DNA from 3 places in the Lacrimispora brassicae genome. Region 3 is predicted to be linked to each of the others. Evidence: a T-box and tRNA genes for the amino acid it is inferred to sense, from the RefSeq annotation. Region 3 holds a T-box; the other regions hold tRNA genes.

Region 1 (10,056 bases), on a different contig from region 3:
TCTTGGACTCTTCATTAATTATAGCTTTTTATGGAAGATTTGGCAATCATTACGTAATTTAAGTTTTTTTTCATGTAGGGGTTGATTTTTCACTGCTTTGCTGTTATACTATCAGAGGCTCAAATCTTATATGGAAAAGCCGGATTGCTTCCGTAGCGCAGTTGGTAGCGCAACGCATTCGTAATGCGTAGGTCGGGGGTTCGAGTCCCCCTGGGAGCTGGTTGAAAACCTCGTGTTTACGGGGTTTTTTTTATTTTATGAATTAATTTTTATTTTTCAAATGCTATGGAATAATATTCCATTGAAATAAAAAAAGAAAGAACACAAATCAGCAGATCTGTATTCTTTCTATCTGGCTCATGAAATGATAAGTCTTATATCAAAGATGCCGTAATAATAGACATTTTATAGACTTCCTCTGCATTACAGCCTCTTGAAAGGTCGTTAATAGGAGCATTTAATCCCTGTAATATAGGGCCGAACGCCTCAAAGCCTCCTAAACGCTGTGCAATTTTGTATCCGATGTTACCGGCATCAATGTTGGGGAAAATAAAGGTATTGGCTTGTCCGGCCACTGGGGAATCAGGAGCTTTTGTCTTAGCCACGACCGGAGAGAACGCAGCATCAAATTGCAGTTCCCCATCTACCAGGAAGTCTAAATCCATGTCTTTCAATTTCTCGGCTGCATTGTGCACCTTATCTACAGATTCCCCTTTGCCGGAACCCAGTGAACTGTAAGACAGCAGTGCAACTTTCGGATCAATGGAAAAGGTTCTGGCTGTTCTGGCTGTTTCCAATACGATTTCCACCAGCTCAGTTTCATCAGGATTAAGGTTAATGGCACAGTCACCCATGGCATACATTTCATTGCCGTTTTCTGCCTCACGATAAAGGATAAAACAACTGGAAACAATCTTGCTGCCAGGCTTGGTCTTGATCAACTGCAAAGCCGGCCTTACCGTATCAGCAGTGGAATAGGTGGCACCGCCCAGCAGGCAATCTGCTTTCCCCATTTTAACCAGCATAGTACCGAAATAATTGGATTTGGCAAGCGCTTCCCGGCAAGCATTTTCATCCATCTTGCCTTTTCTCACCTCTACCATTTTAGCTGTCATTTCTCCAATTTCCCCATAGTTAAGAGGATCTATTTTCTCAATGCCGTCAATGGGCCAGCCGCATTCTTTGGCAGCCACATCTATTTCATCAAGATTCCCCAGAAGTATGGGGGTGAGAATTCCTTCTTTATAAAGGCGGCTTGCCGCTTCCAGGATTCTCGGATCAGTTCCTTCTGTAAATACGATTTTTCTCTTTTGCTCTTTCAGTGCAGCAATCATATGTTTGAACATGTTTTTACCTCCGTTGTTTAAACTCTTTTTATGATATAAAGTATAATTCCTGTTGCATGAATAAATCAACTAAATTTCTATATTTTATAAAATATTTTGACTTCCCTGCATTTTTAAACAGTTCCAACACCTTTTTGTGAATTGGATCCACCGGCCCTGCTACATCATATATCTTAGTGACATACTCCCACCACTTAGAAAAAATCATTCACTGAATGATTTTCTCTTGAAGTGGGGGCTTCTTGCTCAGGCCGAGTAATCTCGACAGTATCAACAAGCTAACCCCGTGTGCCCCACGGTTTATATCATCTCTTAGGCTATGCCTAAGACTCTAAGTCCTTCTTGCCTTATATTTATTGCGGCATTTTTATCTCTGTCCATTATATTTCCGCATTCACAGATGTAGACCCTCTCAGATAATGCAAGTTCGTTCTTTTTCTTTCCACATACAGAACAGGTCTTGCTTGATGGAAACCACTTGTCCACTTTTATAAGCTGTTTCCCAGCTTCATATAATTTATACTGCATGAACTGCACAAACATACCCCAGCCATTGTCATGAACGGATTTGCCAATTTTTAATGCCCTTGACATATCTTTCATGTTGAGATTTTCCACAACAACTGCATCATAGGCATTGGTTATCTGCCTGCTTTGCTTATGCAGAAAATCTTTTCTCTGATTTGATACTTTTTTGTGGAGTTTGGCAACTATTTTCCTCTGCTTATTCCTGTTATTGCTGCATTTTTCGCATTTAGACAGCTTCCTCTGCTCCCTGGCAAGTTTTTCCTGTGCTTTGCGATAATATCTTGGATATTCTGGAATCCCTCCGTTACTATCAACGTACAATTCTTTCATGGAAAAGTCTAAACCTACGATATCTTTTACTTTTTGCTGCTCCAGCTTTTCCTCATACGCAAATAAGATGGAAATGTAGTATTTTCCATCTGGATCTTGTGTTATTGTACAAGATTTTAGTTGATAGCTCTTTGGGATTTCCCTGTGCTGCTTTATGCTTACGGTTCCAAGCTTTGGCAGCTTGATTTTGCCTTGGTCGATTCTTATGTTTCCATTTACATAATTAGTTGTATAAGAATTCTTGTCTTTGTGCTTACTCTTGAATTTAGGGAATCCCACCTTGCCTTTTCCATTCCAGAAATTCTTGTAGGATTTCTCTAAAGACAGCTGTTCGTTAGCAAGTGCCAGACTGTCCACTTCCTTAAGCCAAGGGAATTCTTTCTTGTACTTTGCGGGCGTTGTCTTTAGGGTTTTGCCCGTCCTTTCGTAATAATCTTTCTTATCCGACAGTATCATATTCCAAATAAACCTTGTACAGCCAAATGTCTTAGTCAACAAGGTTCTCTGTTCTTTATTTGGATAAAGCCTGAAGACATAAGCCTTGTTCATTACTTTTCCCCCTGCGATTCAATATATTGCTTTATTACTGAAAGTGGTGCGCCTCCTGCCGTTATTAAGCAAAAACTCTGACTCCAGAAATAATCTTTCCATAATTTTTGCTTAATTTGCGGGAATTCTTTCTTAAGCAGCCTACTGCTTGCACTTTTGTATGCATTAATAAATTTGCTCACTTCTGTTTTTGGATGTGCACGAAACAATATATGTACATGGTCTTTGTCGTGATTCCATTCCATCAATGTTATATGATATTTTGGGGCGATATACTCAAAAATAGTCCTTGCCCTATGGGAAACCGTGTTGTCAAAGACTTTTCTTCGGTATTTCACCACAAGCACCAAATGATAATGCAGCAAAAATACTGAATGTGCATTGCTATCTAATTCCATTATAATAAGCTATTTTCCTTTCGTTCGACTGATTATATTATATATCTAATCTTTTTCTTTTGCAAGCCATTCTTGTGGGTTGTTGCCATATGGTTACAAAATACGTAACCACACCTTACTACAAAAACCGATTCAGCCCACCGCCTAAGAGGACGGGGAAATTCTCGGCTAAAATCTGTTAAAAAATCCACTTTATCCTTTATCTCATCAAGTGAAATGTAATCCACTTTTGCCCCGCAATACTTATAAACCCCGTATATAATTTATCAGCGGCAATGTTGTTTCCCTATTTGTAAAATCAACGGTTTTTCCGTAATTGGCAAGCATCTCTTTCTCTTCATCTGTCAAAGTATTTTCAGCTTTTTTTGCCAGCATTTTACAGACCATAGCCATCATTGCACGGTGCATCAGGCTGAGTTTGGAATAATCCATGGCTCCGCGAAAATGAAACACTTTGATCTTATCCCTCATGTCCGGAGAAAGCACCTTATCCAGGCTCTTTTGAATTTGTTCCCTAATAATTGCATTGGAAGGGTCAGCCAGTCCGCAGGTAAAAATCACCAACTGCTTTTATGTGTTTCCCTTCCAGCAGATCACAGGGTAATTCCTTTGCGATCCACTGCGCATAGTTTCTGGTGGCCCCATATTTTGACTGAAATACAACAGCAATTTTGTTCATAACAGGTTCCTCTTATATTCTATATTTATGACAAACCTATGTGTTCCCAATGGTTGTATACCATCAATCAAAAAATATCAGAGCCCATTTTTAAATTGTTTCATTTAACGCAAAAACCTTCAGGTTGCACCTGAAGGTTTTTATTATGACCTATCCGAGAATCGAACTCGGGTTTCCGCCGTGAGAGGGCGGCGTCTTGACCGCTTGACCAATAGGCCATGACCAAATATCTTTGATGCAGAATCGAGGCGACAAGATTCGAACTTGCGACCTCTGCGTCCCGAACGCAGCGCTCTACCAAACTGAGCCACGCCTCGATTACGTTAGGTAGTATAATATAAATTCCAGCGTATGTCAACCTTATTTTCAAAATTTTTTTATTATTTTAAAATTCTGGAAAAATTACTATAAAATTCTGTAATTATTCTGTCCGGAAAATCCCGGGCATCAGAGGTTTTTATTTTTCCCTCATCAGCCCAGGTCAAACAGGGACAACTGATTGGATTCCGGAAGTTCAAAAAGAAGGCCCAAGTCCCCCATCAGATCACAAACGGTCTTACTGACCTTTGTCCTGTTTCTGAAATCTTCCCTGGACAGGAAGGATCCGTCCTTTACCGCATCCACAACGGCATCCGCCGCCTTTTCTCCCAGTCCGTCAATGCTGCTTAAGGATGGCATCAGCTTGCCGTCAATGATCTGGAAATGCCTTGCCTTTGCCCGGTAAATGTCAACGGGCATAAATTCATATCCTCTGGCGTACATCTCCTGTACGATTCTCATATCTCTTAAGGTGTCCTGCTCCTTTTTGGATAGAGTATCCATCCGTTTCTTATAGTCAGCCAGATAATGTTCCAGCTTATCCGGCCCCTGGCACATCAGCTCATAGCTGAAGCCGTTGGCCCTGATGCTGAAAAAGGAGGCGTAATAAGCCAAAGGATAAAACACCTTGCAATAAGCAATTCGCCAGGCCATCATAACATAGGCAGCAGCGTGGGCCTTAGGGAACATGTACTTGATTTTTTTACAGGACCAGATATACCAATCCGGAACTCCGTGGGCGGTCATCTCTTCCTCCCATTCCTCCTTTAACCCTTTTCCCTTTCGGACGCTCTCCATAATGGAAAAAGAAAGGCCTTCTTCGATTCCCATTGATATCAAATAAATCATAATATCGTCACGGGTACAGATCGCCGTCTGAATGGTGGCTGTCTTTTCCTGGATCAGGGTCTGGGCATTTCCAAGCCACACATCCGTACCATGGGCAAGACCGGCAATGCGCACCAGGTCAGAGAAATACTTAGGCTGCGTGTCAATCAACATCTGCATGGCAAAATCCGTACCAAACTCCGGAACGCCCAAAGCTCCAAGCTTGCATCCTCCGATATCCTCCGGCTTGATCCCCAGGGCCGAGGTATCCTGGAACAGGGACATGACTTCCTTGCTGTCTAAGGGAATATCCTTTACCGGGTCAAATCCGATCAAATCCTGAAGCATACGGATCATGGTAGGATCGTCGTGCCCCAGAATATCAAGCTTTAATAAGTTGTGGTCAATGGAATGGTAGTCAAAATGGGTCGTTACTGTCATGGTGGTCATATCGTTGGCAGGCCGCTGGACCGGAGTAAAGGAATAGATCTCCTCTCCATGGGGAAGTACGATAATTCCTCCCGGATGCTGCCCGGTGGTTCTCCTGACCCCCACACAGCCCTGTACGATCCTGCTGATCTCACAATTGCGTTTTCTCACACCGTGTTCTTCATAATAATTTTTCACGTAGCCGAATGCGGTTTTATCTGCCAGGGTACCAATGGTTCCCGCACGGAAGGTCTGGCCTTTGCCAAAGATGACCTCCGTATAGTCATGGGCCTTACTTTGGTATTCACCGGAGAAGTTTAAGTCAATATCCGGCTCCTTGTCTCCCTTAAAGCCCAGGAAGGTTTCAAAGGGAATATCAAATCCGTCCTTTGCCAGGGGGCGTCCGCACACCGGACAAACCTTATCCGGCATATCGCAGCCTGCCATACCGGAAAACTGTTTTACTTCTTCCGAATCAAAATCATAATAATGACAGGCAGCACAATAATAATGAGGACTTAAAGAGTTTACTTCCGTAATACCTGACAAATAGGCCACAAAGGAAGATCCGACAGAGCCTCTGGAGCCTACCAGATACCCATCCTCATTGGATTTCCAAACCAGCTTCTGGGCAATAATATACATAACCGCGAATCCGTTGGATATGATGGAATGAAGCTCTCTTTCCAGCCGCTCCGTAACAATGGTCGGAAGGTTCTCCCCATAGATGGCATGGGCCTTGTCATAACAGATCTGCCTTAAATCCTCATCGGAATTTTCAATGACCGGCGCGCACTTATCCGGACGTACAGGAGAGATCTTTTCACACATGTCAGCAATTTTTCTTGTGTTTTTTATTACCACTTCTTCCGCCTTATTTGGCCCCAGGTACTCAAATTCCTTTAACATCTCCTCAGTGGTCCGTAAATACAAGGGCGCCTGATCATCAGAATCCTTAAAGCCCTGGCCTGTCATAATGATCCTTCGGTAAACCTCATCCTCAGGATCCAGAAAATGAACGTCACAAGTAGCGCAGACCGGCTTTCCAAACTGCTCTCCAAGGGTCACGATCCTTTTGTTGATGTCGATCAAATCCTGTTCCGACTTTACTGTACTTTTCTCATCCCTGAGCATGAACCCATTGTTTCCCAAGGGCTGTATTTCCAGATAGTCATAAAAGTTCACCAGCTTTGCAACCTCTGCATCGGAAACGCCACGAAGGAGGGCCTGGTAAAGTTCTCCCGCCTCACAGGCAGAGCCTACGATCAGCCCTTCCCGGTTCTGGTTCAGCACGCTTTTGGGAATTCTGGGCCTTCTTGCATAAAAATCAATGTGGGAACAAGAAATCAGACGATAAAGGTTCACCCTTCCCACGTCGTTGGCAGCCAGAATGATCACATGATGGGTGGGAAGCTTTTTGATCATATCAGCAGACATGGTGCTTAACCCGTTCAGCTCGTCAAGAGTCTCCACTCCCCGTTCCCGGAGCATTTTCACAAATGCCACGAACATCTCAGCCGTACATCCTGCATCGTCTACCGCTCTGTGATGGTTTTTCAGGGAAATGTTCAGCGCCTTTGCAACCGTATCCAGCTTATAGCGGTTAAGTTTGGGAAGGAGAAGCCTTGCAAGAGCCACCGTATCAATCACGGTGGGCTCAAAGGCCAGATTAAGCTTCCCCGCATTATGGGCGATAAAGCTTACGTCAAAGGAGGCATTATGGGCTACCAGAACAGAATCCCCGCAAAATTCCAGAAACTGCGGCAGGATTTCATTGATTTTGGGATAAGGAAGAACCATGTTGTCATTGATGCCTGTAAGCTGCTCGATCTCAAAGGGGATGGGGACATCCGGATTCACAAAGGTGCTGAATTTATCAGTAGTAACCCCATTTGTCACCCTTACCGCTCCGATCTCAATGATCCGGTTCCTGGAAGAACTAAAGCCGGTTGTCTCAATATCAAACACCACATAGGAATCCGAAAAACCCTGGTTCTTGGAATTTTCCACCAACTGCTTCAAATCATCCACCAGATACCCTTCTACTCCATAAATCAGCTTAAAGGTATCTCCCTTGTCCAGGGCATGATTGGCATCAGGGAATGCCTGGACACAGCCGTGATCTGTTATGGCAATGGCAGGCATCCCCCACCGTTTTGCCCGTTTCACAATATCCTTGACCTCAGAAACCCCGTCCATATCGCTCATTTTCGTATGGCAGTGAAGCTCCACCCGCTTTTCAAGGCTGTTGTCCACCCGCTTTCCCATAAAATCCTCAGATTTCTTAATTCCCACCACTGACCCAAGGGTCAGTTCTCCGTCGAATTTATCGATGGTGGTAACTCCCTTAATACGTATAAAGGTTCCCTGTACCACGGCTGCCTTTAAATCCTCAATCTGCTCTTCCCTGGCAAACATCTTCACAGTGATCGTATCTGTAAAATCCGTCACATCAAAGATCATGATGGTCTTCTGGCTTCTCAGTTCTCTGCTGTCCACAGTTAAAATCTTGCCGCGAATGACCACTTCACCGATTTCACCGTCGATTTTTTCAATCTCAATGGTTTCCCCGTCAAAGTCACGGCCGTATAAAACGTCAGGATTATCCGAGCGGCGCCCGTAAGAATTACCGCCCTTTTTAAAATCCCTCCACTCCTTTTTCCCGCCACCGGAATCTCCTGCCTTTGGTGCTTCCTTTTTCCCGCCCATGCGCAGTGAAGGCACGGGAGCCTGGTCAACCGGGGCAGAAGCCATATATCCTGCAGCCAAGGCATCTACGGAAGATCCATCCATCAAGGAAGGTCCGGCATTTCCCTGGCTGTTTCCCGAACCATACTCATTCCGGTCTTCTTCCTTTTTAACTGCCAGAGAGGTCCGGCTTACGATCTCCTCCACCTCCCGCTGCATCTGAAGCTCCTTTTGCTTTGCCAGCTCATTTTCCTTGGGAGCCACATATTCGTACTGGATCTCCACCGGCATGCCGCAGCGTTCATGAAAAATCTTTTCCAGGACCCGCTTTAAATCCCCGGCCTTTTCATGGGTAACAATGGTATCTTCCACCGTCATCTTAAGAAGGTCCGGCTCCGGAAACAGGAACTCCGCTTTGCGTAACATGTTGTACTCAATAATACTGTAATTCTTAAGCTCCGCTAAAAGGCTTTCCCGATAGGCCTTTAACAGCTTCTGAGGGGTATACTGGCCCGATAAGCGGAACCGCTCTATAATCTTTATGGTAAGCCGTTTGGAAGGAAAAAGCTGGTCCTTGATCCCCTTTTCTAAACCGTAAATATTCTTTTTATGTATTAATCTTGGACTCATCAGGTAAACACGAATAGAGCTTCTATCTCTGCCTAAAGTGACCTTTTCCACTTCCACCAGATTTAAAAGCTCCCGTAATTCATCTGTGATATGTAAGCTTGGAAATACTTCCAAAAATTTTTTTGCCATTCTATCACCTATTGCATTTTCATAAGTTCTTCCTTCAGGGCATTGAGAAGTTCAGCTTCCGGCACCTTGCGGATGATCTCTCCTTTTTTCATTAAAAGGCCTTCTCCGATTCCTCCCGCAATACCCAGATCCGCTTCCCTGGCTTCTCCCGGCCCGTTTACCACGCAGCCCATGACAGCCACTTTAATATCCAGATGGTCAAAGCCTGAAACCATTTCCTCCACCTGATTTGCCAGAGAGATCAGATCGATCCTGGTCCTTCCGCAGGTCGGGCAGGATACCACTTCAACACCGCCTTTTCTCAAACCCAGTGCCTTTAAAATCAGCTTTGCGGCCTTTACTTCCTCTACCGGATCTCCTGTCAGGGAAACACGGATGGTATCCCCGATTCCCTGGTAAAGAATGATTCCCAGGCCTACAGAGGATTTCACCGTTCCGGAAACATAAGTGCCGGCTTCGGTTATTCCCACATGAAGAGGATAATCTGACTGTCCGGCGATCAGCTCATGGGCTTTGACGCACATGAGCACATCAGAGGATTTAATGCTGATGACAAGATTTTCATATCCCAGTTCTTCGATCATGCGAACCTTATGTAGAGCACTTTCCACAATTCCTTCTGCAGTCACTCCACCGTACTTTTCAATCAGATTTTTCTCAAGGGAACCGCTGTTTACACCTACCCGGATGGGAATATCATATTCCCTGGCCTTTTCCACCACTGCCCGGACCCGGTCGGCTGATCCGATATTCCCGGGATTGATCCGGATTTTATCCGCTCCGGATTCTATAGAAGCCATAGCCAGCCGGTAGTCGAAGTGAATGTCAGCTACCAGGGGAATGGAAATCTGCTTTTTTATCTGTTTTAAGGCCGCCGCCGCATCCATGTCCGGCACCGCAACCCGGATGATATCGCAGCCCGCCTCTGTCAGAGCTTTGATCTGGCTAACGGTTGCTTCCACATCCTGTGTTTTTGTATTGCACATGGACTGGATCAGGACCGGATTTCCTCCGCCGATCACCCGGTCTCCAATACGGATTACTCTTGTTCCTTCTCTGCTCATGGGTTCCTCCATTCTGCTTACGCCTTTCCCACACTGGAAATCCTGTGCATGCCTCAAACCGGAAGCAACCAGCTTCGCCAGTTCCATCCGGTTATCACGGCAGCGGCCAGGTAAACATGCAGGCAAGTTGGTTTGGCCCG
Region 2 (10,056 bases), on a different contig from region 3:
TTGGATGTACAGTTTGTCAGGAATAGAATCACGGAGCTTCGCCTGAAAAAAGATATTTCCGAATATCAAATGAGCCTGGATCTAGGAAAAAACAAGAGCTATATCCAGGGAATTTCTTCAGGACGTTCCATGCCATCTATGAAACAATTTTTTGAAATCTGCGATTATCTTGAAATTACTCCCATAGAATTTTTTAATACGGAAATAAAAGAACAGAATCTTCTAAGGGAGGCCGCTGCACTAATGAAAGACTTGACCAAAGAAGATTTGGAAGCGGTTTTCCCCATATTGCTGCGGCTAAAAGTAAATGCGGACAATCAAAAACAGGCAGAACCATAATTTACGGTCCTGCCTGTTTTACCGGTTAAACGGCTCTCGTTTTCTCTTTCAGCCACAAAGCTTCTTCCTCTGTAAGATACGGAGAAAGTGCTTCATAGACAGCCTTATGATAATCATTTAACAGCTCCACATCCCGCTCTGTCATAATGGACTTATCAATGGCTTCCAGATCAATGGGAACCATGGTCAGGTATTCAAATTCCATAAACTGTCCGTACTCATTCTTTTCGGCCTTTTTGCACACGATCAGGTTTTCCGTGCGGACGCCATGGCTGCCCTCTATATATACTCCAGGTTCATCGGAAGTAATCATACCTTCCTCTAAGATACAGTTATCCTGACGTTCCGGTACCATACGCCACCGGATCCCATTGGGGCGCTCATGGACATTTAACAAATACCCTACTCCATGACCGGTTCCATGGTCAAAATTAATTCCCCGGCTCCAGAATGGTTCTCTTGCCACATAATCCAGAGTCAGCCCTCTGCAGCCATAAAGGAATTTTACCGCTCCCAGGCGCAGCATGCTGATGACGGTAAGAGTGAAATGCTCTCTCTCTGTCTCTGTCAGAGGCCCTACTGCAATGGTTCTTGTCACATCAGTAGTTCCTTCATAATACTGTCCGCCTGAATCCACCAGATAAAGTCCCTTAGGCTCTATCTTCACATCGCTTTCCCCAGTGGCCTTATAATGGCACATGGCCGCATTGGAGCCGTAGGCGGAAATGGTATCAAAGCTCAATCCCAGATTTCCCTCCTGCTGGGAACGCAGATCATCTAAGTACTCCTGGGCGCTGACCTCTGTGATAGTTTCCTTTCCCACATTCTGCTTTATCCAGCGGATGAATTTTACCATGGCTACTCCATCCTTGATGTGAGCCTTTTTCATATTTTCCACTTCCACCGGGTTTTTCATGGCCTTTGAAAGGACGGTGGGGTTCATTTTATCAATGATCCGGTTGGAGCCGTCAAGATTTTTTACAATGGCATAATTGGTCCTGGCCGTTTCTAAAAGAACCTTCTGGTTTCTTAACTGCAGGACTGCCGTGTAAATGTCATTGTAAGGGCATACCGTTACGGAAAGGCCCTTTAAATAGGCTTTCACTTCATCCTTTAATACCTTTTCATTGATGAAAAGATAAAAACGGTCCAAAGTTATCATGGCATAGGAAAGCACGACCGGATTGCATACCACGTCATTTCCCCGGATATTTAAAAGCCATGCAATGTCATCTAAAGTAGTAAGGATATGAACGGTAGCCTTTTCCTTTTTCATCTGGCTTCTCAATTCTTCTATTTTCTGCGCAGAAGATTTTCCCCCATACTTCTCCTCCAGGATCCAGACCGGTTCCGCAGACAGCGGTGTCCGTTCCTTCCATATTATATCTACCAGGTCATTTTGATAGGCCAAAGTCACATTCTTTTCCGCCAGGAGTTTTTCTAAGTCCTGCCCCAACTGGCAGTTTACCACCCGTCCGTCAAATCCCAGGCAGCCGCCTTCCGGAAGAACCTGCTCCAGATATTCCCCAATTTCGGGAACTCCCGGCTGTCCCATTTTCTGCAGGGTGATTCCTGTTCCGTCAAGCTGCCTTCCGGCCTGTACAAAATAGCGGCCGTCGGTCCACAGACCGGCCCCGTCTCTGGTGATCACAGCCGTACCTGCTGACCCGCTGAATCCGGTCATAAATTCTCTGCATTTAAAATATTCTCCCACATACTCGGATTCATGAAAATCCGAGGTTGGAATCATGTAAGCATCCATATGGTGCTCTGCCATTAAATTTCTTAATTGTTCCAGTCTTTCCTGAATCATTGTTTTGTCTCTCCTTTGGTTTCAAAATAATTCTCTATGGCCGCCCCGATCCCTTCGCTGTAGGTGGGGTGGGCACGCATGGCCAGCATAAGCTGTTCAGCCGTCAGGCCGTTTGCAATGGCCGTTGCCATCTCGCTGATCATATCCGTTGCCCTGGGGCATACGATCTGGGCTCCTACAAGAGTGCCGGAATATTCCTCAAACACCAGATGGATAAACCCGTTCTGCTCTCTGGTTATAATGGATTTCCCGTTTCCGTTCATGGAATAACGGCCGCATCTCACTTTCATACTGCAGGCCCTGGCAGCCTCCCTGGTAAGCCCTACGGAAGCGATTTCCGGTTCCGTGTAAATGCAGCTTGGTACCACAGGCAGCTTGACGAACATGCCGTTTGGCACCACGGAAAGCCGGATGGTATGCCCAACTCCCCCGATCTTTTCTACCACATAGGTTCCCTGTGCCGCCGCCACATGGGCCAGCTTGGTATGAGCCGCCACGTCGCCAATGGCGTAAATCCCCGGTTCACTGGTCCTGAATTCCGAATCCACCTTTAAATGACCATTCTCCATCTCAAGATCTATGTCCTGCCCCATAAGCCCCTCCAGGCAGGGAGCACGCCCCGCTGCCATAAGGACCTGTCCTGAGCGGATGGTCTGTTCCTCTCCATTCACTTCAAAAATACATACCAGTCCCTGATTGGATTCTTCCCGAATTTCCTTAACCTTTGCCCTGCAGTGTATCCCAATTCCTTTTCTTTTAAGCTCCTCTTCCAGAGCCTGGGAAACCTCAGAATCCATTGGCCCCAATAAATGGGCTTCACTTTCCAGTATGGTCACATGGGAACAGAGAGCGCTGAAAATGGTGGCAAATTCCACCCCGATCACTCCGCCGCCAATAATGGTAAGCCGGTCGTAATTCCACGTATCAGAAGCCAGCAGCCGGTCGCTGGTCAATACCCCTGGAAGGTCCACTCCCGAGATCTTTGGTATTACCGGCCTGGCTCCGGCAGCAATGATGATATGATCTGCTTCATAATAATCCTTGCCTTCCGGGCTGTTCACCTCCACGGTACGCCCCCGGCGTATGGTTGCCGTCCCCCCGATCACGGATACTCCGGCTGCCTTAACAAGCTCTTCTATTTCCTTACGATACGCCCTTACGGAACGTTTTTTATAATTCTGCATCTTTTTAAAATCAAAAGAAATAAAATCCGTGGATACCCCAAACTCATCGCTGTTTTGAAGAGCCTCAAAAATACTGGAGGCATGGAGCAGGGCCTTTGTGGGAATGCAGCCCTTGTTGATGCAGGTTCCTCCCAGCTTCTCCTTCTCCACAATGGCGGTCTTAAGCCCCAGACCGGCTGCTTTTAAAGCCGCCGTATATCCTCCCGGCCCGCCGCCGATCACAATAATGTCATAATGTTCTGCCACTTACGCCTCCTGCCGGATCATTCCAAAATGCAGGCAGGCGTTTTTAATTCCTTCCTGATCAATGGGATCCGTAACATAATCAGCCGCCTTTTTCAGCTCAGCCATGGCATTGCCCATGGCAATTCCCCTGCCTGCAATCTTTATAATGTCGTAATCATTCATGCTGTCGCCAAAAGCTACAGTCTCTGTAAGGGGGACCCTGAAATAGTCACAGAGCCTTACCAGACCCATGGCTTTTGAGGCCTTCCGTTCCACTACATCTGCTCCCCGCCTATCAGCAAACATATGTACATGGATCTCCGGAAATTCCTCTTCCATGGCCTTTGCGCCAGCTTCATCTCCAATATAAGCCATAGTCCGCACTTCCAGCTCCACAAGCCTTCCTGGATCCTCAAATCTTCTTCCGCATTCTCCCCAAAGATTTGTATCATGGCATTTTACTACCTCCGGGTGAACATAATAATCCCGGTCCCCCACGGTGGTGCCCACGCTGTACGGAGTTTTCTCTGCATAAGCAAGAATCTTTCCCAGCAGCACCTTGTCAAAGGTATGTTCATAAATCACAGTATCCCCCACAGTCACCTTTGTCCCATTGAGATGTATGATCGCGTCCGGTCTTACCAAATCCCGGATCCCGGTGCTGAAAACGGAATCCATATCTCTGCCCGTTGCCAGAACGATTGTATAATTTTCTCTCAGCTTTTCAATAGTTTCTAAAGCACTGGCAGGTATGGCCCAGTCCTTATGGTCCAGCAATGTCATGTCTACATCAAAGCTTACGATCGGTTTCATCTATATTCACCTGTTTTTCTTTCTAAAATAATCTTTCTTTACCATAATATCTTAAATTTGAAAATTTTTCAAGAAATATACTTTACCAATCCGAAACTTTCTGCTATAATACCATATGTGTCAAGGAAACGGAGTATGGCGTAGCTTGGTAGCGCGCTCGGCTGGGGGCCGAGAGGTCGCAGGTTCAAATCCTGTTACTCCGATTGACAAATAGCTAAAGATACCGGTTTTCCTTATAATTGTAAGGCTTCCGGTATTTTTTTGTATTTCAATTGCGCAGCTTGTCTGAGACCTCTCCCTGGGGCCTTACGCATAATTGATTTAAATTAGTTCAGGAGGTGTGTTTTATGAGTTGTCATGATCTTGACATGGAACATTATCCACGGAAGAAGCAGTTTGACCTTTTTCGCAATCTCGCTTACCCATATGTAGGTATGACCGTAAATCTGGACATTACATACTTCATGAACTGTCTCAAAGAAAAGGAGCTGCCCTTTTATCTGACCTTCCTTTACGCGACAGCTCAGACAGCTAACTCCATCCCGGAATTCCGCCGCCGTCTTAAAGGAAACGGGATCATAGAATATGACCATTGCATTTCTTCCTATACTCTGGCACTGGAAAATGAAAGCTATTGTTATTGTACCGCAGATGACCGGCTGCCCTTTGATGACTTTCTAAAGGATTCAAAGCAGCAGCAGGAAATGGCCAGGCAAAGCCAGAGCCTTGAAGACGGGGATGATGAGGATCAGCGCTTTTTCTTTTCCAGCATTCCCTGGGTGAGCTATACTTCCATCATTCAACCGGTCCCAATGCCTGCGGACAGCAATCCCCGTATTACCTGGGGAAAGTATTATGCCTCAGAAGGATGCTTAAAGATCCCTGTATCGGTTCTGGTGAATCATGCACTCATGGATGGGGTCCATATTTCTAAGTTCTTTTCAGGACTTCAAAGCAGGTGTGACAGCAGAGATTGGCTGTTGTAAAGGCTTCAAATTTATGGAAAAATTCTTCTTGCCTTTTTTTAGGTTTTCAGTTACAATGCCTTTATGGAGACATAGCTCAGTTGGGAGAGCATCTGCTTGACGTGTAGAGGGTCGCAGGTTCGAGTCCTGTTGTCTCCATTTTTATTAACCCCTGGCAATACAAGAAATCCTTGTAAATGCTAGGGTTTTTTGTATATTTGATTTTGCTATGATTGGCTTAATAAGGCACATATATACTTATAAATACAACACGATATCACACGAAATATTGCACATAAAAACAGATAAAATGCATTTTGTACCCGGGATGCAGGATGCCCTCTTTTTATACTTTTAATTCCAAAAAAATCCCTTTTGGCTTTGCGAACATACGTTTTTATAATCTTCTTAAAAGTGAAGGTGATGTCAAATGACAGGAAAATGCAGCCTTGTGTAAAATATAAATAAATGACCTCACTATAAAGCTGATATTGAAAACTGTGCTGCCAATAATAATGTGTGCAGATTTTTCATGACGCCAGGAGAGAACTAAAAAGAAAAAACGGAATACAAAAAAACACGATGATCCGAACGGTATTATAAGAGGTAAGGCGAAGCCGATACGCCGTTAGACAACCCTTGACCCCCTCGCAGCCCCTACACTATCCCTGCAATACAAAGTCTATGGACCAGGGCTTGTGTCAAAAAGAATTATATTGAATATTATTATATTGTAAGTAAATATTTAAGGGGCGCAATATTGTTATGAAAACACAGGGAAAAGTATTAGAAGAATTGAAAGAAGAAGTATTAAAATCTATAGAAGGAAAATCAGATGACGAAAAAAGGGAAATACTCAGAAGAAATTTTAAAATTGATTGGGACATCCCTAGATATAGTGACAATTCTAGAGGGCCATGTAAACTATGGTATGCTCAAGTTTTCACTTATTGCAGCTCAAGCGAGTTAGAGAGAGAATTAAATTTTTTCTTGTTCTTAGTCAACCTTTTCGGACGCCTTTTGGGTTTTTGTTTCAACCAAGAGAATACAGTTTTTTTAGGCTGTACATGCCCTTGTGGTAATAAACAAATAATTCTTTATTATTCAATAGTATATAAGGATTAATAATCTTACCGCCTTTTGATGGCGTTTGAGGTTTCCCCGGTTAATTTATGGTCAGAGGGGGAACCTCTTTTGTTTTATGGAGAAAAGTTGAATTGTAATTAAGTTAATTGCTGTTTTTATCAAAATCCATACACGGTTGTCAAATTCTAGTCATTGCATTGACAACATCAGAGGCGGCCCGGAAGCTCGCCTTAAATCATTGCTATAATTTTCCCCATCGCTTAACTTAATGGCATTGGCTTGCTTATACCGTGTAATTTTAGCAAGCTCTTTTTCTTTCTGCTCTAAAATACTTTGCAATTTTGCAGATTGGCTTTTAATTAAAAGAGCTTTATTGATAAAGGCAATTGTATTAGAGTAATGAACGGCCATATATACCTGTTGTTGAACCGCATAGAGTATAGCCGATTCCAGTCTGTTATGCTTGATAGAGTGCTTTGTACAAGCTGTTTTTGACTGGTCTTTACAGGTGCGGCAGAAATACCCTTGACTTTTTGCAAACCCCGAAGCGGTAATATCATCGCTTCGGGGTTTAATAACTGTTGAACATTTTAAAAGGAAGCTGCTGTTATTTTGCTTTGGGTCCGTCAAGTAAAATAAGCACTTTGTTGGAATCCAACCGTTCCAATACACGGTAGCCTTGCGAGCTGGCAGTGGCGATTCCCTCGGTATTTGGCCTACAGGATCCGTTAGTCTTACAGGTGCCGTCGTCACGGACACGCAGCTTGCCCATCATGCCGATCGCAGCCCATTCGCTGCGCTCTGTACGAGGCGTGTAGACCAGACTTGGGTTGTAAGCGGGATTCAGCTTTGGTCGCTGTACTCGTACAGTCTTGGTTTGTGCCTGCTTTTCGTGAGTTGCAGGGTCGATGACTGTGAACTCTCTCTGCTCATTGACCCATTCGTAGATGACTTTGCCCCATTCGTCCTTCAAATACATCCCCTGCCAGGCCATGCTTTGGGAATCCCCCAATATAGACGGCGTGGAAGAGACTATCCCCAGGATATATTGATCTGCTGCGGTCGCCTTGCAGATATATTTACCATCAAGCGTGACAAAATAACCCCTGCGGTCCTCATTTTGGGGGTTGCCGTCCTGCCATTCAAACATTTCCGCATAGTCTGCACCACTGACATAGATGCCGGAAGCGCTGTGGACATCACCGTTAAACTGCACGCGGAATGCGTTGCTTCTGGTCGCAGTCGTACCGTTTCCGATGATAAAGGCGTTGTCCGTAGGACCAGAGCTAAATGGATTCCCCGATGCGATGTTGTCTCTACCGATTGCCATCTGTGCTAGACCTTGTGCGATCGTTTCATCTCCCCCGGCATGCGAAGAAATTCCGCTAGCTATTGTGCTGCTTCCCTCGGCATGGGCAGCGAATTCGCTGGCTGTTGTGCGGTTTCCCTCGGCATGGGAGACAACACCGGAAGCTGTAGTTAAGAAACCTTCCCCATGGGAGACATCGCCTTCCGCCGTACTTTGGGCGCCTTCCGCGTGCGAGCAAGTCCCAGAAGCGGTAGTCGAGCAGCCTTCTGCATGAGAGCCGTCGCCTTCTGCCGTGGTTTCGCTGCCCTCTGCGTGCGAGTTGTCTCCTGCGGCAGTTGTAGAGAATCCCTCGGCATGGGATACAGTCCCGGAAGCGGTAGTAAGACTTCCCTCGGCATGAGAGCCATCGCCTGACGCCAATGTTTCACTTCCCTCGGCATGAGAGACGAGGCCTGACGCCAATGTTTCACTCCCCTCCGCATGAGAGGCAAACTCGGAGGCCTCAGTTAAGATGCCTTCGGCATGAGAGCCTTCACCTCCCGCTGTGCTTTCTCTACCTTCCCCATGAGAATCGTCTCCTGATGCTATCGTATTGTAGCCTTCCGCCACAGCATTCGCTCCGCTGGCTACAGTACACTCTCCTTGAGAAAATGCAGCAGTACCGCTGGCAATGGTTCCTATCCCGATAGCAAGCGAAGAATCCCCACTGGCAACTGTGTTTGTGTTTAAGGCGACAGCATCAGTCCCCAGAGCGGAACCCGCTGTGCCATCGCATCCGCCACCTGTGTGGATTCCCTTCACCGATCCATTGGTCTCTCCATCAACTAAGTTGAGCAGATTGCTTAGACCGGTTGCTCCTGTTGGACCCGTTGGGCCTGTTGCACCAGAAGGTCCGGTTGGCCCAGTGGATCCGGTGAGGCCTATAGGTCCTGTAGGTCCTGTTGCGCCAGTAGGTCCGGTCGGCCCGGTATCTCCGGTGGGGCCGATGGGGCCGGTGAGGCCTATAGGTCCTGTAGGTCCTGTTGCACCAATAGGCCCTGTTGCACCAATAGGTCCTGTTGCACCAATAGGTCCTGTTGCGCCGATAGGTCCTGTTGCGCCAATAGGCCCTGTTGCACCAATAGGTCCTGTTGCGCCAATAGGTCCTGTTGCGCCAATAGGTCCTGTTGCGCCAGTAGGTCCTGTTGCGCCGGTAGGTCCTGTTGCGCCAGTAGGTCCTGTTGCGCCAGTAGGTCCTGTTGCGCCAGTAGGCCCAGTTGGCCCTGGACAACCCCTAGGCCCAGTTGGCCCTGGGCAACCTCTAGGCCCGGTTGGTCCAGTAGCTCCTGGGCAGCCTCTAGGTCCTTGACAACCCCTAGGCCCAGTTGGTCCTGTTGAGCTACAACAACGACAACTAGAACAATGATTATCATTGGACTCTATATAATTACTCATATGAATTTCCCCTCTATAATTGTTTGCTTATATGTGGAAACATTATAAAGAACTTTAATTCTTTATACCCATAGAATATGTCTGATTGTACACATCTGTTAATTTTATACCGGCTAGTACATCATAAGGAATTTGCTAATAAAGAATCGAAGAAACTCGTTATCCCAAGTCGTTATTATGGGTTGGTACGTTACTAGTAGCAAGGTAAAAAAGTAAGTAAAAAATAGATCCCATAGTGAAAAGAGGGAAATCAAATTCGCCACCTATTCATATAAATTGCTATTTAGTGTATTAAGTGCCCAGTCAAATTGGCGACTGCTGTCAGCTCCGTACCCATGCCAATGCGCTCCGTTAGAGTATGTATAAATGCCGCTGTGGGGATCTTGTTCCGATCGTTTGCATTGATATTAGTCACCATATTTTTAAATAAAGCATTCTGATCCAATCCCGTGGTAACAGCAATGAATTTTGATACTTTACCCAAAACCTGTGCAATTGCCTCTCCGGCTATAATATTAGCCAGCTCTGCGGCCCATGTGAAAGCCGCTTTCACGTCAATGGCACCTCCGGTTCCCACCGTTATTCCTTCACTGACCTTAACCATGCCGATATTTACTAAGTAGCTGTTTTTACGCTCACTGTACCATCAGCACTTACCTCCGTTGTTACTTCTTCCGGCTTTACCGTACTTACGCTTCCAGCCGTAGCTTTACTGGTTCCATGAACTAATACCTGCCAATAGCCTTATTTGTTAGCGGGGTCCCTGCTGGGGGATCTGTATGGGCCACATAACTGCTTTCGTCTTGAGTAACCAGATTTAACAGATCATATTTAGTGGCTTCCGTGTATTCTTTCAAGTCCGTCATCCGGGCAGATACTACTTCCTCG
Region 3 (10,056 bases):
AAGGATATGCTACGTCTCAAATTACTCTTGACGATGACTTCATCGTCCCGGACAGTATGGATGACGTGGATCAGATCATTTTAAGTTCCGGCGAAATTACCATTGATTCCGTAAAAAACCAGGCAGAGCGTGTGGCGGTCCGGGGCAAGCTGGACTTTATGATCCTCTACCGGGGGGCGGAAGGAGGGCTTCAGACCCTTTCAGGAAGCATTAACTTTGAGGAACCCATCAATGTGCCTGGACTGGAGGAAAAGGATTACGTCCAGTTGGCATGGGAGCTTGAGGATTTAAACGCGGGAATTATTAATTCCAGGAAGCTGAGTGTAAAGGCTATCGTAACACTTACGGTGAAGGTAGAGACCTCCTGCGATATAAATGCTGCCGTGGATGTGGACACGGGAAGCGCATCCTCTGATGTGCCCATGGTGGAAACCCTTCGCCGCAATCTTGATGTGGTTTCCATTGCGCTCCGCCACAAGGATACGTTCCGGATCAAGGATACCATTACCCTGTCTGGAAACAAGCCAAACATCGACCATATTCTGTGGACTGAAATGAAACTGAGAAGCGTATCCACTAGGCCCATGGATGGAAAAATGATGCTTGACGGGGAGCTGCTGGTCTTTGTTATTTACCAGGGAGAAGGGGAAGGCGCGCCGATCCAGTGGATCGAGGAAAGCATTCCATTTTCAGGGGAGCTGGATGTTCCCGATATGACTGAGGATATGGTCCCTGTGGTCGTGGTCCATCTGATCCATAAGGATATAGAAGCAAAGCCGGATTCTGACGGCGAAATGCGGGAAATGGATGCGGATGCGGTTCTTGAACTGGATATGAAGCTTTACAGGGAAGAGAATATGGAACTGCTCAATGATTTATATTCCACTAACCGGGAACTGACCCTGCAGACAGGAGAAGCCTGTTTTGATAAGATTCTGACGAAGAATATGAGCAAGTGCAAGATCGTGGAAAAGATCAGTCTGGACCAGGCGGACCGGATCCTTCAGATATGTCACAGTGAAGGAATTGTCAAAGTTGATGACACGGAGGTCAAGGAGGACGGACTTCATGTGGAAGGTGTTTTGGAGGTACGGATCCTTTATATGACCTCTGACGATACCCAGCCCATCCAGTCAACTGTGGAGGATATCCCCTTCCATTTCCTGATTGAGGCCCCGGGGATCAATGCAGACACCATCTGCCAGTTAAATCCCGGTTTAGAGCAGCTAAGCGCCGTTATGATGGGCGGAGGAACCATTGAAGTGAAATCGACCATTTCCCTTGACTTACTGGCGCTGCAGCCGGTTTGCCAGCAGATCATCACAAGTGCGTCGGAAGCTCCCATGGATTTAAACAATTTACAGAAGCTTCCGGGAATCGTAGGATACATCGTACAGCCTGGAGATTCCCTTTGGAAAATTGCCAAAAAATTCCATACCACCATTGATACCATCATAGCGACCAATGGTATGACGGATAAATCCGTAAAATCGGGAGACCGTCTGATACTTGTTAAAGAATTGTCTTAAATTAGTATGCCAGGCAGAAGGATTCCTTTTGCCTGGCATAATTTGTGCGGACAATGAACTGGGAAAAATCCCCAAAGCATGTTTTTCTTAGTTTTTAAATTGTATGATTTTTTAAAAAACGGGTAAGATAAAGATTGCTATTCACATATCAGCTTGCCCTGTTATATAATATACTATAGCTGAGCTATAGCTTCAACCATCGATGGCGCCAAAACGCATCCAGCTGGTGCTTAAGATAGATGACAGGTTATCCTGGACGGTAGTGACGTGATTGCAAGGCGTTATTACCGTTTACATATCCTTAATTTCCTATACCGGAGAATGAAGAACATGAATTATACTTATATTTTAAAATGCGCGGATGATACTCTGTACTGCGGATGGACAAACCATTTGGAAAAGCGCTTAACAGCCCACAACCAGGGAAAAGGAGCAAAATACACAAAGGCCCGCAGACCGGTGGCATTAGCCTACTGGGAAGAGTTTTCCACAAAGGAAGAGGCCATGCGCCGTGAAGCTGCCATTAAAAAGCTTTCCAGGAAAGATAAGCTAAAGCTCATGGGAGAGGTTGTATGAGAAAAACCGTCAGTCCGCGAGTGTGCGGACTGACGGTTTTTACCGTTCTATGCAACAAAATGGTACATCAAAATATAATGGCACAGGCTTCCTCCCATGACGAAAAGATGGAAAATCTCATGGGAGCCGAAATTTTTGTGTTTGGAGTTAAAGAGAGGAAGCTTCAGGGCGTAGATGATGCCTCCCAGGGTGTAGATGATTCCTCCGGCCAGCAGCCAGAGAAAGCCGGCAAAAGAGAGGGCATTCATGATCTTTGTAAATGCCAGGATACATACCCAGCCCATGGCAATGTAAAGACTGGACGAAAACCATTTGGGGCACATGATAAAGCAGGCCTTTATGAGAATCCCTGAGACGGCGATTCCCCACACAAGAGCCATCAGGCCCCAGCCGGTCTTATCTCCCAGAACGATCAGGCAAACCGGCGTGTAGGTTCCTGCGATCAGGATAAAGATCATCATATGATCTATTTTTTTTAACAGACGGTTGATTTTCGGCGAGATATCAAGAGTATGGTAAATTGTGCTGGCCGCGTAAAGAAAGACCATGCTGCTGATGAAGATTGTTAAGGCGGCCAGGTGAAGCTTTCCGTCGGAAGACGCCTTAATAAGCAGCGGGATTGCGGCAATGAGCGCCAGTAACATGGCGATGAAATGAGTGATGGCGCTGCCCGGATCTTTGATTTTAATTTCCATGAAAACCCTCCTTGTAGAAAATGAAAACTTATAACGTAGTAATAAATACTATGTATCATATTTTTATATACTATACACTTTAAATGGGGAAAATGCAACTGTTTTTTCAAATATAAAGTGAAAAGAGGTTTGCTATAATGGGAACAATAAAATATAATGAATAGATAATGTAAAATGAAAAAAAGAAAGGTATGACCACCCGATGAATCAGACGATAAAAGAACTTATGGAAAGAAAATCCGTCCGGGTATATGAAGACCGGGCCATTGAACCGGAGAAAAAGGCGGCTATTATAGAAGCAGCCTTACAGGCTCCCACTGCCGGGAACATGACCCTGTATTCCATTATTGACGTGACGGACCAGAAGCAGAAGGAGACCTTGTCAGTGACCTGCGACAACCAGCCATTTATTGCAAAAGCACCCTTAGTACTGGTTTTTGTGGCGGATTATCAAAGGTGGTACGAACTGTTCTGCCATTATGAGGAAGAAGTCCGAAAGCCCGGCCTTGGAGATCTTATGCTGGCCTGTGATGATGCTCTGATAGCCGCTCAGAATGCGGTTGTGGCGGCAGAATCCCTGGGCATAGGATCTTGTTACATTGGGGACATTATAGAGCAGTATGAGACACACAGGGATTTGTTCGGCCTTCCTAAGTATGCGGTCCCGGCAGCAATGGTGGTTTTTGGATATCCCACAAAGCAGCAGGCGGAGAGGAAAAAGCCGGAACGGCTCAGATCCGGAGCTGTGGTGTTTGAAAATGCCTACCGCCGTTTAAATCCTGAGGAGTTTTCTCAGGAGCTTAAAAATGTTCAGGGAAGGGAAGAGGATTTTGAACGCTGGGTAAAGGCATTTTGCAAGCGCAAATGGAATTCTGATTTTAGCGCTGAAATGAGCCGGTCCGTGGAGGCTATGATAGAGGCATGGAAGAAAGAGGAGTAAAGGGCAGGAATGGAGCTTAACATATTATACGAAGATGAAGAGATACTGGTGGTGGAAAAGCCGGTGGGAATGGAATCCCAATCGGCAAGATCCTTTGAGCCGGATATGGTCAGCGAGGTAAAGAAACATATCAACAGTTTATCCCCAAAGCCAGGGGAACCATATGTGGGAGTTATCCACAGGCTGGATAAGCCGGTGGGAGGCATCATGGTGTACGCAAAAACGAAAAGCGCCGCAGATTCTTTAAGCAGGCAGGTTTCCCAGCATCAAATGGAGAAAATCTATTACGCGGTGGTTTGTGGAAAACCTGTGGAGAACTTTGGACCCTACGTGGATTATTTGTGGAAAGACGGAAAAAACAATTGTTCTATAATTGTGGATAAGGGGATAAAAGGTGCAAAACTGGCAGAGCTTTCTTACCAGGTTGTGGATGAACGGAGCATAGAGAATGAAAAATACAGCCTGGCTAAGATCACTCTGGAAACCGGCCGTCATCATCAGATCCGAGTGCAGATGGCGGGCCACGGAACACCTCTTTGGGGAGACAGGAAGTATAATCCTCGTTTTCAGAAGGGAGCTGACAGCGGAAATGTGGCCTTGTTTGCTTACAGCCTGTCATTTTCCCATCCGGTCACTAAGAAACGGATGTCTTTTTCCGTAAAACCAAAGGGAGAGATCTTTGAGATGTTCTCATTGCCGGAAATGGCATAAAGAAGGAATTTTTTGCTAAACGAATTACGCATATTTTTATTCCAGGCGGCTCATAATAGAGATTGTACAAAAGAAGTACAAATCAGAAACAGGTGAGTCCATGGTGAAACCGAGCAGGAAACTGAAGAAAACATTATTAATATTGGGAGTTACAGGGGCAGTGTATTTAAGTTTTCGTTATCTGCTGCCTCTTGTGATTCCCTTTTTGATTGCGTATGTATTTGCTCTCTCCCTTCGGCCAAGTGCCCTTTGGATCGAGAGAAAGACCCGCTTCATGGTAAAAGGGAGGGTGATTTCCGTTCCCCTGGCAGTCATCGGAGGAATCGAAATCATTCTTTTTATGATTGTCTTTGGAATTATCTTTTATGTGGGGGGAAGAAAGTTATTCATGGAAGCCAGGCTTCTGCTTCAGAACCTGCCGTCTATTCTGGAAGGCATGGACCGGTGGATTATGGATAACTGTTCCTTTGCGGAGGGGTTTTTAAAGCTGCCTGACGGGTATATGGTAGAGGTGGTAAGAGATATTATTTCAGGGGGCCAGGCTGCCATAAAAAGCAGGATCATGCCGTTTCTCATGGTGAATTCCATGACCATCATGAAATGGATCGTCCAGGCAACTGTGATCATCATCATATTGCTTATTGCCACGGTTCTGTCCCTTCAGGAGATGGATGACATTCGGGAAAGGCGGGACAATTCCATTTTCTGCTTTGAATATGCCATGCTGGGGAGACGGCTTACGACAGTGGGAAGCGCCTGGTTAAAAACCCAGGGGGCTATCATGCTGTTTACCATGGTGGTGTGTTGGGCAGGGCTGTTCATCCTGGGAAATCCATATTTTATCTTATTCGGGATCGGGATCGGACTTCTGGATGCACTTCCGATCTTTGGCACCGGTACGGTATTCATTCCCTGGGCCCTTTTCTCCATGATCGATAAAAACTGGAAGTACGGGTTCGGACTGATCATCATTTACATTATCTGTTATTTTTTAAGAGAGATCATGGAAGCCAAGATTATGGGAGGACAGGTGGGACTTACCCCTTTGGAAACCCTTGCTTCCATGTACGTGGGCCTTCAGCTCTTCGGGCTTTTAGGATTTATTCTTGGTCCCATCGGCTTATTGATCGTAGAGGATATTGTAGAGGTGTATGAGGTCTCGTGCTGTCACGATGAAAAGAATGTAGCGGATCCGGAGGAATGATCAGATATTTGTTACAGTTTTGCATGGTCAAACCGTAACAAATACTTTCCCGGACAAGGCGGAACCCACTTGACAAACATTTGCAAATAACGTAAAATCAACCATACAATCTTTTTTATAGTGAAGAATCAAGACGTTGAAGAGGATCAGTAAGTGATGATGTATTCCAGAGAGAAGGCCGTACGCTGGAAGGCCTTTATACCCCTCATGACCCAACCTCCCTCGGAGTCCCGCAGCAAACTGCGGCGCAGTTCCTGCGTTATAGGATAGGAAAAGTGAGTCATGGAATTTCCCATGGCTAAATTGGGTGGCACCGCCGAGCTGTTCGGTCCCTTTTAAGGGAACGAATGGCTCTTTTTTGTTTTATGAAAGTGCCGCTCTGCAAGGATCCCCTGTGTCTTAAAACATGGGAGAGAAAAAGAATGCCATTATGTCCCAAAAGCTTGGGCGGAAAATAGGAGAGGTGAATTTGTTATGGCAAAGGACAAGAAATTAGTAGAGGCGATCACATCCATGGATGTGGATTTTGCCCAGTGGTACACCGATGTTGTAAAAAAGGCGGAATTAATTGATTATTCCAGCGTGAAAGGCTGCATGGCCATTAAGCCGACAGGGTATGCCATCTGGGAAAATATCCAGAGTGAGCTTGACAGAAGGTTTAAGGAAGTAGGGGTGGAAAATGTTTATATGCCCATGTTTATTCCAGAGAGTCTCCTTCAAAAGGAGAAGGACCATGTAGAGGGATTTGCTCCTGAGGTGGCCTGGGTGACCCATGGAGGTTTGGAGCCGCTGCAGGAAAGGCTCTGCGTCAGACCTACCTCTGAAACCCTGTTCTGTGATTTTTATTCCAGAGATATCCAGTCCTACCGGGACTTACCTAAGCTTTACAACCAGTGGTGTTCCGTGGTGCGCTGGGAAAAGACTACCAGACCGTTTTTACGTTCCAGAGAGTTTTTATGGCAGGAAGGCCACACAGCCCATGCCACGGCGGAAGGCGCGGAAGAACGGACAGAGCAGATGCTTCATTTATATGCAGACTTTTGTGAAGAGGTCCTTGCAATGCCTGTTGTCCGCGGCCAGAAGACCGATAAGGAGAAATTTGCAGGAGCAGAGGCAACCTATACCATCGAGGCTTTGATGCATGACGGCAAGGCACTTCAGTCGGGAACCAGCCATAACTTTGGAAGCGGATTTGCAAAGGCTTTTGATATTCAGTATTCCGATAAGGAAAATAAACTTCAGTATGTTCACCAGACTTCCTGGGGAATGACCACCAGGCTCATTGGTGCCATTATCATGGTCCATGGCGATGACAGCGGCCTTGTGCTTCCTCCAAGAATCGCTCCCACCCAGGTGGTCATCGTTCCGGTCCAGCAGCAGAAGGAGGGCGTTCTTAATAAGGCCTATGAATTAAAGCAGGTTCTTTCTAATTATAAGGTAAAGGTTGACGATTCCGATAAGAGCCCTGGCTGGAAGTTCAGTGAATCAGAGATGCGCGGCATTCCGGTCCGTGTAGAGATCGGGCCCAGAGATATTTCAGAAAACCAGGCGGTTTTGGTACGCCGTGACACCCATGAGAAGATCACCGTGTCCTTAGATGAGTTAAACGCCAAGGTAGGCGAGCTTTTGGAAGTCATTCAGAAAGATATGCTGGAACGGGCCAGAGCACACCGGGATGCCCACACCTATGAGGCGACGGACATGGATGCCTTTGTTAAGACCGTAGAGGAAAAGCCGGGTTTTGTAAAGGCTATGTGGTGCGGTTCCCAGGAATGCGAGGATAAGATCAAGGAGATTACAGGGGCAACATCCCGCTGTATGCCCTTTAAGCAGGAAAACCTGGCCGATACCTGCGTATGCTGTGGAAAGCCTGCAGTAAAAATGGTTTACTGGGGCAGGGCATATTAATACCGGCACATAGGAAAACCAGGAGGTAAAAAAGTGATAAAGATTCAGGTTCCGGAAGCGGCGAGGGGGATCATCGAACAACTGAATACCAACGGCTTTGAAGCTTACGTTGTGGGAGGCTGTGTGAGAGACAGCCTCCTGGGCCGGATGCCGGAAGACTGGGATATCACCACCTCAGCAAAGCCGGAACAAGTTAAGGAAATCTTTAAAAGAACGGTGGATACGGGGATCCAGCACGGCACAGTTACCGTACTGATTGAACATGAAGGATATGAGGTGACCACCTACCGCATAGACGGAGAGTATGAGGATGGACGTCATCCCAAATCCGTGGAATTTACGGGAAGCCTGCTTGAGGATTTAAAGCGCCGGGATTTTACTATCAATGCCATGGCTTACAGCGACCGGGAAGGGCTGGTAGATGCCTTTGACGGGGTGAAGGATTTAGAGAGCCGGACCATCCGCTGCGTGGGAAATGCTGTGGACCGGTTTACGGAGGATGCCTTAAGGATCTTAAGGGCAATCCGTTTTTCCGCCCAACTGGACTTTGCCCTGGAAGGGGAGACAAGGGCGGCGATTTCCGTTATCGCCCCCAATATGGCAAAGGTCAGTAAGGAACGGATACAGGTGGAGCTTACAAAACTCCTCCTTTCCAGTCACCCGGGGAGGGTAAAGGGTGTGTATGAAAATGGGATCGCCCCTTATATTTCCCGGTATTTTGAAGCTGCGGGAAGGCGGCTTCTGGAAGCAGAAAAAATTGGAGACCTTCCCCCTAAAAAACACATGCGCTGGTCTGGCTTTTTAAGACAGGAGGAACCTCAGGATGCAGTCTGTATCCTTAAGGAGCTTAAGCTGGACAATGATACGATTCATCAGACAAAAAACCTGGTCAGTTTGTGGAGAACAGAGCTCCCGGCCCATAAGCCGGCCATCCGGCAGGTCATGAGCGACCTTTCCCCAGAGTTTTTTCAAGATCTTCTGTGCTTTCAGAAGGTATTCTGCTCAGAACCTTATAAGAGCCGGGTAACACTTGTGGAGCAATATTCAGAGGAAATCTTAAGGGCCGGGGATTGTATCCGCTTAAAGGACATGGCCGTCACCGGCAGGGAACTGATGGATGCAGGCATGAAGCCCGGTCCTGAAATGGGGGCGGTGTTAAACCGTCTGTTCCAGATGGTCCTTAACCAGCCGGAATGCAATAATAAGGAATATCTGATGAAATCAGCAGAACATTTATTAGAGGAACAGGCCTAAGGCACGTATAACTTTCTGCCGTATTTTGCATATTTTTTTCCACCTCTTCATACCCTAGAAGTAGCTGATGAGCTAAGAGTTGGAGGGGTGGTTGTGAACGAGAAATACACAGAGGTGCTTTCGCAGTATGAGCTTGAAATTCTGGATGTGAAACGCGGCCGGGGCGCCTGGCTGTGTGAAACGAACCAGGGGCTTAAACTGCTTCGGGAATATAAAGGAACCTTAAAGCGCCTGGAATTTGAGGATCAGGTATTTTCACAGATGAAAGAAACCTGTCATTTAAACGTAGACCGTTACGTCAGGAATAAAGATGGTGAACTCCTCTCCAGTGCCGAGGATGGAACCCGGTGGATTGTAAAAGACTGGTATGCGGACCGGGAATGTAATTTGAAGGATAGCAAAGAGGTATTATGTGCCATCGAACAAATTGCTTCTTTACATAAAGTGCTGCGGAGGATCGAGTTTAAAGAGGAATGGAATCTGGGATCCATTTTGGTACAGCAGCCGGCTGAGGAAATGGAACGCCACAACAGGGAACTGGTGCGCGCCCGCACGTTTATCCGGAATAAAAGGAAAAAATCCGAGTTCGAACTGTGCGTCATGGGGAATTATGACATATTTTTCGAACAGGCCATGGAAGCCTGTAAAGGGATGGCAGGCTTTTATGAAAACAGGGAGAACAATGAGGAGTATTTGTGCCACGGGGACCTAAACCAGCACCACGTCCTCATGTGCTTTCACGATGTGGCCATCGTGGAGTTCAACCGCATGCACTTGGGACTGCAGATGGAGGATTTATACCATTTTATGCGTAAGGCCATGGAAAAGCATGAGTGGAATTTAAAGCTGGGCATGGCCATGCTGGAAACCTATACAAAGATTCTTCCTCTTTCAGATGGAGACAGGATATGCCTTTACTATTTGTTCCTGTATCCTGAAAAATACTGGAAGCAGATCAACTTTTATTATAACGCCAATAAGGCCTGGATTCCCGCACGGAATATTGAAAAGCTTAAGGATTTAGAGATTCAGCAGCCCATGCGGAATCTTTTCCTGTCACGAATAAAATAATGGAAATACGCTTTTCTTTTGCCCTGTTATGTTTTATAATAGCCATAACAGAAATGGTGAGAAAGGGGTATTATGCTTATGAAAGATTACAGGAGTATTTATGAGGAATGGCTTTTAAATCCATATTTTGATGAGGCGACGAAGGAAGAGCTCCGGGGGATCGCTGAT

Evidence for each region. A T-box is a leader RNA that pairs with one kind of tRNA and senses whether it is charged. The one in region 3 lies ahead of proS (proline--tRNA ligase), so its partner is inferred to be a tRNA-Pro.
Region 1: it encodes a tRNA-Pro, which carries the amino acid that the T-box ahead of proS (proline--tRNA ligase) is inferred to sense. The anticodon was not compared.
Region 2: it encodes a tRNA-Pro, which carries the amino acid that the T-box ahead of proS (proline--tRNA ligase) is inferred to sense. The anticodon was not compared.

What each region holds. Positions count from the first base shown of each region.
Region 1 is NZ_BRYH01000048.1:40,873-50,928, forward strand. Features, by position in the region: tRNA gene ACYVD3_RS21250 (tRNA-Thr) at 147-219, shown strand; gene pta (phosphate acetyltransferase) at 375-1,346, opposite strand; gene ACYVD3_RS21260 (RNA-guided endonuclease InsQ/TnpB family protein) at 1,659-2,753, opposite strand; gene tnpA (IS200/IS605 family transposase) at 2,753-3,151, opposite strand; gene ACYVD3_RS21270 (flavodoxin domain-containing protein) at 3,395-3,712, opposite strand; gene ACYVD3_RS21275 (hypothetical protein) at 3,687-3,830, opposite strand; tRNA gene ACYVD3_RS21280 (tRNA-Glu) at 3,977-4,048, opposite strand; tRNA gene ACYVD3_RS21285 (tRNA-Pro) at 4,074-4,147, opposite strand; gene ACYVD3_RS21290 (PolC-type DNA polymerase III) at 4,302-8,852, opposite strand; gene ispG (flavodoxin-dependent (E)-4-hydroxy-3-methylbut-2-enyl-diphosphate synthase) at 8,861-9,928, opposite strand.
Region 2 is NZ_BRYH01000059.1:20,884-30,939, reverse strand. Features, by position in the region: gene ACYVD3_RS26080 (helix-turn-helix transcriptional regulator) at 1-339, shown strand, start outside; gene ACYVD3_RS26075 (aminopeptidase P family protein) at 365-2,152, opposite strand; gene lpdA (dihydrolipoyl dehydrogenase) at 2,149-3,582, opposite strand; gene ACYVD3_RS26065 (HAD-IIB family hydrolase) at 3,583-4,374, opposite strand; tRNA gene ACYVD3_RS26060 (tRNA-Pro) at 4,504-4,577, shown strand; gene ACYVD3_RS26055 (CatA-like O-acetyltransferase) at 4,722-5,360, shown strand; tRNA gene ACYVD3_RS26050 (tRNA-Val) at 5,426-5,498, shown strand; gene ACYVD3_RS26045 (hypothetical protein) at 6,105-6,464, shown strand; gene ACYVD3_RS26040 (hypothetical protein) at 6,615-7,055, opposite strand; gene ACYVD3_RS26035 (peptidase G2 autoproteolytic cleavage domain-containing protein) at 7,033-8,343, opposite strand; gene ACYVD3_RS26030 (hypothetical protein) at 9,452-9,772, opposite strand.
Region 3 is NZ_BRYH01000013.1:16,097-26,152, forward strand. Features, by position in the region: gene ACYVD3_RS08305 (DUF3794 and LysM peptidoglycan-binding domain-containing protein) at 1-1,529, shown strand, start outside; gene ACYVD3_RS08310 (GIY-YIG nuclease family protein) at 1,860-2,105, shown strand; gene trhA (PAQR family membrane homeostasis protein TrhA) at 2,153-2,800, opposite strand; gene ACYVD3_RS08320 (nitroreductase family protein) at 3,003-3,740, shown strand; gene ACYVD3_RS08325 (RluA family pseudouridine synthase) at 3,750-4,451, shown strand; gene ACYVD3_RS08330 (AI-2E family transporter) at 4,552-5,655, shown strand; T-box leader at 5,783-5,992, shown strand; gene proS (proline--tRNA ligase) at 6,130-7,563, shown strand; gene ACYVD3_RS08340 (CCA tRNA nucleotidyltransferase) at 7,600-8,817, shown strand; gene ACYVD3_RS08345 (spore coat protein CotS) at 8,911-9,888, shown strand; gene ACYVD3_RS08350 (phospho-sugar mutase) at 9,967-10,056, shown strand, end outside.